3 regions of the Allobosea rubneri genome follow, and region 2 is predicted to be linked to each of the others. Evidence: predicted binding sites of a transcription regulator. Region 2 holds the regulator's gene; each other region holds the start of a gene.

Region 1 (2,264 bases), on a different contig from region 2:
AGGAAGGCGCGGCGCGGTCAAGCGCTGCTGCGAGCGCGCGCGGCCTCCAGCCGGTCTTTGTCGCTCAGGTCGTCTGCCGGGCGGCGCGCCGGACCGCCTTCAGGGCATCGCGGGTCTCGCCCCAGCGTTCGCGGCCGAGCCCGCCTTCGATCCGGTCCTGCGCCGCGCGCCAATAGGGGATCGCCGCCTCGATGGCGGCGCGGCCCTTGTCGGTGACCGCATAGACCAGCGCCCTGCCCTTGCAATCGACGGGTTCGATCAATTGCTCGGCCGCCAGCAATTGCAGGTTCCGGGTCAAGGACGTGCGCTCCAGGGCGAAGCGGTCGGCCAGCTCCGTGACCGAGCGCCAAGCCCCGGTCGAGAGCGCCGAGAGCAGCACGAACTGGGTGATCTTGAGCCCGCTCGGCCGCATCGCCTCGTCATAGGCCCGGGTCACGGCACGCGCCGTCATCCGCACATGCAGGGCGACACAGGAGCGGGCGATCTCGTCGAGGCGCGGGTCGGGCGTGGGCGTGGTCATCACGGCAGGATAGTTCATTGCGCGGAAAAGTGGGAACCGGATTTTCGAGGGAACGGCAACTCTAAACTCCTAGAAACGATCACGTTTTCCATGCCCGGCCTGCCGCTCCGGCATGCGGCACGAGCGCACGGGCCGGCAGGGATGAGTCACGCATTCACCTTTTGCGCGGAGGCTTCCTTGACTCGGGAAAGGGGCGCCCCTATCTCCGCCCTGCCCGTTAGCACTCACGTTAGGAGACTGCTAACAGGCACCCATAACGGGCCAGCCTAGCGCCAGAGCCCGCCCAGAATTTGACCGAGAGGAAGACAGAACCATGAAGTTCCGTCCGCTGCATGACCGCGTTGTGGTCCGTCGCCTTGATAGCGAAGAGAAGACCAAGGGCGGCATCATCATCCCCGACACCGCCAAGGAAAAGCCCCAGGAGGGCGAGGTCGTGTCCGTGGGCCCTGGCGCCCGCGACGACGCCGGCAAGCTGGTTGCGCTCGATGTCAAGAAGGGCGATCGCGTCCTCTTCGGCAAGTGGAGCGGCACCGAGGTCAAGATCGACGGCCAGGATCTCCTGATCATGAAGGAATCCGACATTATGGGCGTCATCGGCTGATCGGCCTGACGACCCTTCAAATCCTCAATCCGGAGTAGTCAAATGGCTGCCAAAGACGTCAAGTTCTCCACCGATGCCCGCGACCGCATGCTGCGCGGCGTCGAAATCCTCGCCAACGCCGTCAAGGTGACGCTCGGCCCGAAGGGCCGCAACGTCGTGATCGAGAAGTCGTTCGGCGCCCCGCGCATCACCAAGGACGGCGTCACCGTCGCCAAGGAAGTCGAGCTTTCCGACAAGTTCGAGAACATGGGCGCCCAGATGGTGCGCGAAGTGGCCTCGAAGCAGAACGACGCCGCCGGTGACGGCACCACCACCGCGACCGTTCTGGCCGCCGCCATCGTCCGCGAGGGCACCAAGGCGGTTGCCGCCGGCATGAACCCGATGGACCTGAAGCGCGGCATCGACCTCGCCGTCGAGGCGATCGTTTCGGACCTGAAGAAGAACTCGAAGAAGGTCACCTCGAACGCGGAAGTCGCGCAGGTCGGCACCATCTCGGCGAACGGCGACGAGTCGGTCGGCAAGATGATCTCGACCGCCATGCAGAAGGTCGGCAACGAGGGTGTCATCACCGTCGAGGAAGCCAAGACCGCCGAGACCGAGCTCGACGTCGTCGAGGGCATGCAGTTCGACCGTGGCTATCTCTCGCCCTACTTCATCACCAATGCCGAGAAGATGGTCGCCGAGCTCGAGGACCCCTACATCCTCGTCTTCGAGAAGAAGCTGTCGTCGCTCCAGGCGATGCTGCCGATCCTCGAGGCCGTCGTTCAGACCGGCAAGCCGCTCCTGATCATCGCCGAGGACGTCGAGGGCGAGGCCCTGGCCACGCTCGTCGTCAACAAGCTCCGTGGCGGCCTGAAGGTCGCGGCCGTCAAGGCTCCGGGCTTCGGTGATCGCCGCAAGGCCATGCTCGAGGACATCTCGATCCTGACCGCCGGCCAGATGATCTCGGAAGACCTCGGCATCAAGCTCGAGACCGTGACGCTCAACATGCTCGGCCGCGCCAAGAAGGTGCGCATCGAGAAGGAGAACACCACGATCATCGACGGCGCCGGCAAGAAGAAGGACATCGAAGGCCGCGTCGCCCAGATCAAGGCCCAGATCGAGGAGACCTCCTCGGACTACGACCGTGAGAAGCTCCAGGAG
Region 2 (2,264 bases):
GCGGGTGCGCTCGTGCGTGGCGCGCGGCAGCATCGAGTATTCGGCGGTGACCCAGCCCTTGCCGGTGCCGCGCAGCCAGGGCGGCCCCTTTTCCTCGACGGTCGCGGCACAGAGCACCCTGGTCTCGCCGAAGCTCACCATGCAGGAGCCCTCGGCATAGCGGACCACGCCACGCTCGAGCGTGACCTTGCGCATCTCGTCGGCGGCACGCTTGGAGGGTCTCATCGTCATCGTCCTGCTTTTCTGGGATTGGCGGCTTGTAGGCGTTTCAAGATGGGGCGGCAAGGCGAGGCCGTGCAGATGCCGCTTGATCCGCCGCGCCCGCGAAGGGACAATGGAGCATGTACAACAGGCCCCTTGCCGCCAGATGAGCGCCTATACGCGCCCGGAAACACCGGGCGGCTTGGTCGAGATCGACCAGCGCTCGCGTGAAATCTTCCGCCATATCGTCGATGGCTACCTCGCCACCGGCGAGCCGGTCGGCTCGCGCAACATCGCGCGCCTCCTGCCGATGACGCTGTCGCCGGCGACGGTGCGCAATGTCATGACCGATCTCGAAATGGCCGGACTGATCTACGCCCCCCACACCTCGGCCGGGCGCCTGCCGACCGAGCGGGGCCTGCGCTTCTTCGTCGATGCGATGATGGAGGTCGGCAACCTCACTTCGGAGGAGCGGACCCGCATCGAGGCGCAGATGCGCGCGGCTGCAAGCGGGCGCACCCTCGACGGCACGCTGACCGAGGCTTCCGCCTTGCTGTCAGGTCTTTCGCGCGGAGCGGGCGTCGTCGTCACCACCAAGGCCAATGCCCGGCTGAAGCATATCGAGTTCGTCCGGCTTGATGCCAATCGCGCCCTCGTCGTGCTGGTCGCCGATGATGGCACGGTCGAGAACCGCCTGCTCGCGCTGCCGCCGGGCCTGCCGGCCTCGGCGCTGGTCGAGGCCGGCAATTTCCTAAATGCCCGCATCGCCGGCAAGACGCTGGCGGAGATCCGCCGCGAGATCGACGACAGCCGTGCCGAGATGGAGCGCGAGCTCGACGGGCTGACGGCGCGTCTCGTCGAAAGCGGCATCGCGACTTCGTCCGGTCCCTCCGGCGACCGGCACCTGATCGTCCGCGGCCAGGCCAATCTGCTCGAGGATCTCAAGGCGCAGGAGGATCTCGAGCGCATCCGCCTGCTCTTCGCCGATCTCGAGACGCAGACCGAGCTGATCGACCTTCTGACCCGGGCCGAGGCCGGCGACGGGGTGCGCATCTTCATCGGCTCCGAGAACAAGCTGTTTTCGATGTCGGGTTCTTCGATCGTCGCCGCGCCGTTCCGCGACGGCGAGCAGCGCATCGTCGGCGTGGTCGGCATCATCGGCCCGACGCGCCTTAACTATGCCCGGATCGTGCCGATGGTCGACTATACCGCGCGGGTGGTCGGGCGGCTGCTCGAAGGTGGACGATGAGGCGGACTAGGCGGCTTTTGGCCGGTGTTCTGGCGGGGGCGATGCTGATGACGGGCGCTGGTGCGGCAACTGTGGACCTGCTCTCCGCTGCGTCTTCCGGCAATCTCGCCGAGGTCGGCCGGCTGATCGCGGCCGGGGCCAACCTCGAACAGCGCGACGGGCAGGGCCAGACCCCGCTGCTGCGCGCCGTAGCCGGCAACCATGTCGCGGTCGCCAAGGCGCTGCTCGCGGCCGGTGCGAGCCTGAATGCCCGGGCAGCCAACCAGGACACGCCCTGGCTGCTCGCCGGGGCCGCCGGCCGTAGTGAGATCATCGCTGCCATGCTGCCGCTGAAGCCCGATCTCTCGCTGCGCAACCGCTATGGCGGCGACGCGCTGATCCCGGCCTGCGAGCGCGCCCATGTCGAGACGGTGAAGCTGCTCCTGACCAGCGGCATCGACGTGAACCACGTCAACAATCTCGGCTGGACCTGCCTTCTGGAGATCGTGATCCTCGGCGATGGCGGGCCGCGCCACCAGCAGGTGGCGAAGCTCGTGCTCGATGCCGGCGCCAATCCCAATCTCGCCGACAAGGACGGAGTCACCCCGCTCCAGCATGCCCGCAAGCGTGGCCAGAGCGAGGTCGCGAAGCTGATCGCCGCAAAGGGCGGGCGCTGAGCTTTATTCCATCCAGTCGGTGACGAAGTGCTCGCTGGCGTGGATGTCGATCGATTCCAGCGTGTCCGGTCCGAGGCTGCGAAATTTGTGCGGCACGCCGGCCGGCACCACCAGGATCTCTCCCGGCCCCGCCTCGATCTCCCGTTCGTCGATCGTAT
Region 3 (2,264 bases), on a different contig from region 2:
GCGGTGCCGCCGGTCAGGATCGCGATGTCCTCCAGCATGGCCTTGCGACGATCACCGAAGCCCGGAGCCTTGACGGCCGCGATCTTCAGGCCGCCGCGGAGCTTGTTGACGACGAGCGTGGCGAGAGCCTCGCCCTCGACATCCTCCGCCACGATCAGCAGCGGCTTGCCGGTCTGCACGACGGCTTCCAGCAGCGGCAGCATCGCCTGGAGGCCTGAGAGCTTCTTCTCATGGATCAGGATGTAGGGGTCTTCAAGCTCCGCGACCATTTTCTCGGTGTTGGTCACGAAATAGGGCGAGAGATAGCCGCGATCGAACTGCATGCCTTCGACAACGTCGAGCTCGGTCTCGGCGGTCTTGGCTTCCTCGACGGTGATGACGCCCTCGTTGCCGACCTTCTTCATCGCCTCGGCGATCATCGCGCCGATCGTGCGGTCGCCATTGGCGGAGATGGTGCCGACCTGCGTGACCTCCTCCGAACCGGTGATGGTCTTGGAATGCTCGCCGAGCGACTTCGTCACCGCCTCGACAGCGAGATCGATGCCGCGCTTGAGATCCATTGGATTGATGCCGGCAGCTACCGCCTTGGCGCCTTCGCGGACGATCGCCTGGGCGAGCACGGTAGCAGTCGTCGTGCCGTCACCGGCCGCGTCGTTCTGCTTCGACGCCACCTCGCGGACCATCTGGGCGCCCATGTTCTCGAACTTGTCGGAAAGCTCGATCTCCTTGGCGACGGTGACGCCGTCCTTGGTGATGCGCGGAGCGCCGAACGACTTCTCGATCACGACATTGCGGCCCTTGGGCCCCAGCGTGACCTTCACGGCATTCGCCAGCGTGTCGACGCCGCGCAGCATCCGCTCGCGCGCGTCTTGCGAAAACTTAACGTCCTTCGCAGCCATGATTCCTCACTCCTTCAGACTTGAGGTTTCAGGTTGATGAGATGGGATGAAGGCCCCGTCAGGCCGCCTTCTTCAGAGTTGCCGTCGCCTCGACGACGCCCATGATGTCGGACTCCTTCATGATCAGGAGTTCCTCGCCATCGATCTTGACCTCGGTGCCGCTCCATTTGCCGAAGAGCACGCGGTCGCCGACCTTCACGTCGGGCGGCACGAGCTTGCCGGTCTCGTCGCGGGCGCCGGGTCCGATGGCGACGACCTCGCCCTCCTGCGGCTTTTCCTTGGCGGTGTCGGGGATGATGATCCCGCCCTTGGTCTTCTCCTCGGCGTCGATGCGCTTCACGACGACGCGGTCATGCAGTGGCCGAAACTTCATGAGTTCCTCCAATTTCCATGTCGGTCACATGTCAAATCGGGCCGGCCCTGTGCGGGTCTCGCGACGAGGTTCCGCGCGCCCCGAGCCGCCGTGCCCGCGCGATGATCTAGGTTGCCCGATTTTTGCCTTCAAGAGGCTGGCAGCACTTTTTTCGGACGAGTGCTAACAGCCTGAAAAGGCAGCGCAAACGCAACCTTCGGGCTTGCCAGGGCGTTGGAAATCCGCTGCCATCGGCGCAGTGAAACAAGGGAGCTGAAAGGAATGGCTTCGACGGACTTCGCCCGCCAGATCGCCGGCTACGGATTGACCACCGCCGGGATCCTCTACCGCTTGCCCGACCACCCTTCGATCCTGCAGGAATATATCTGGCAGGACTACGATCTCGCCCCGCGCTTTCCCGAGCTCAACAAGTTCCTCGCCTTCTGGCGGGCCAAGCTTGATGGCAAGCTGTTCCGCATTAGCGTCGCTCACAAGGACCTGATCGGCCCGGCCGATCTCAGCGCGGTCAGCGGCGAGTTCCGGCTCCAATGACGTCGATGTTTCGGCGGGCTTTACCCCGCGGGAAAGCCTCCCAAAATCATGTTAGCCGCCGACCGCGACAGCGCGCTCGCTGCGGCGATCAGCCAAACCGGATCCATGTTGCTTCCAGGAGGATATGGCTATGGCAACGTTGGCAATCGCTCCCCGCCGAGGGAGGACTGCATGATGACATCAGACGACTTCGAGAGGCCGGTCGTGATCCTGACCGGGCTTGGGCATCCTGCGGCGATCGCATCCGCCATGGAGGCCTATATGTTCCTGGCCGACTGGCCGGCTAGCAGGCGCGATGCGGTCCACGGCTTCGCGCTGAAGGCCTGCCTGGCGGCGATCCGCGGAGAGATCGAAGCGGATACGGCGCGCGGCCTGTTCGCGTCATGGGCGGAAAAGCATGATCTTCTCGCGCCCTACGTCGCTGCATTCGCTGGAGGTCGCAGGGAAGGCTCGCGCGGCCA

What was found. Region 2 encodes HrcA, which represses chaperone genes, less so after heat shock. Its sites were predicted from a motif close to GTTAGCACTCNCNNNNNGNGAGTGCTAAC; they were not measured.
Region 1: the regulator HrcA is predicted to act here: its motif matches at 737-765, upstream of groES (co-chaperone GroES).
Region 3: the regulator HrcA is predicted to act here: its motif matches at 1,411-1,439, upstream of groES (co-chaperone GroES).

Annotation. Positions count from the first base shown of each region.
Region 1 is NZ_JAWDID010000006.1:85,249-87,512, reverse strand. It holds gene RKE40_RS06140 (MarR family winged helix-turn-helix transcriptional regulator) at 65-520, opposite strand; gene groES (co-chaperone GroES) at 834-1,121, shown strand; gene groL (chaperonin GroEL) at 1,164-2,264, shown strand, end outside.
Region 2 is NZ_JAWDID010000037.1:48,897-51,160, forward strand. It holds gene rph (ribonuclease PH) at 1-225, opposite strand, end outside; gene hrcA (heat-inducible transcriptional repressor HrcA) at 368-1,450, shown strand; gene RKE40_RS20640 (ankyrin repeat domain-containing protein) at 1,498-2,106, shown strand; gene RKE40_RS20645 (cupin domain-containing protein) at 2,110-2,264, opposite strand, start outside.
Region 3 is NZ_JAWDID010000031.1:14,506-16,769, reverse strand. It holds gene groL (chaperonin GroEL) at 1-899, opposite strand, end outside; gene groES (co-chaperone GroES) at 958-1,272, opposite strand; gene RKE40_RS18755 (usg protein) at 1,534-1,803, shown strand; gene RKE40_RS18750 (DUF982 domain-containing protein) at 1,852-2,264, shown strand, end outside.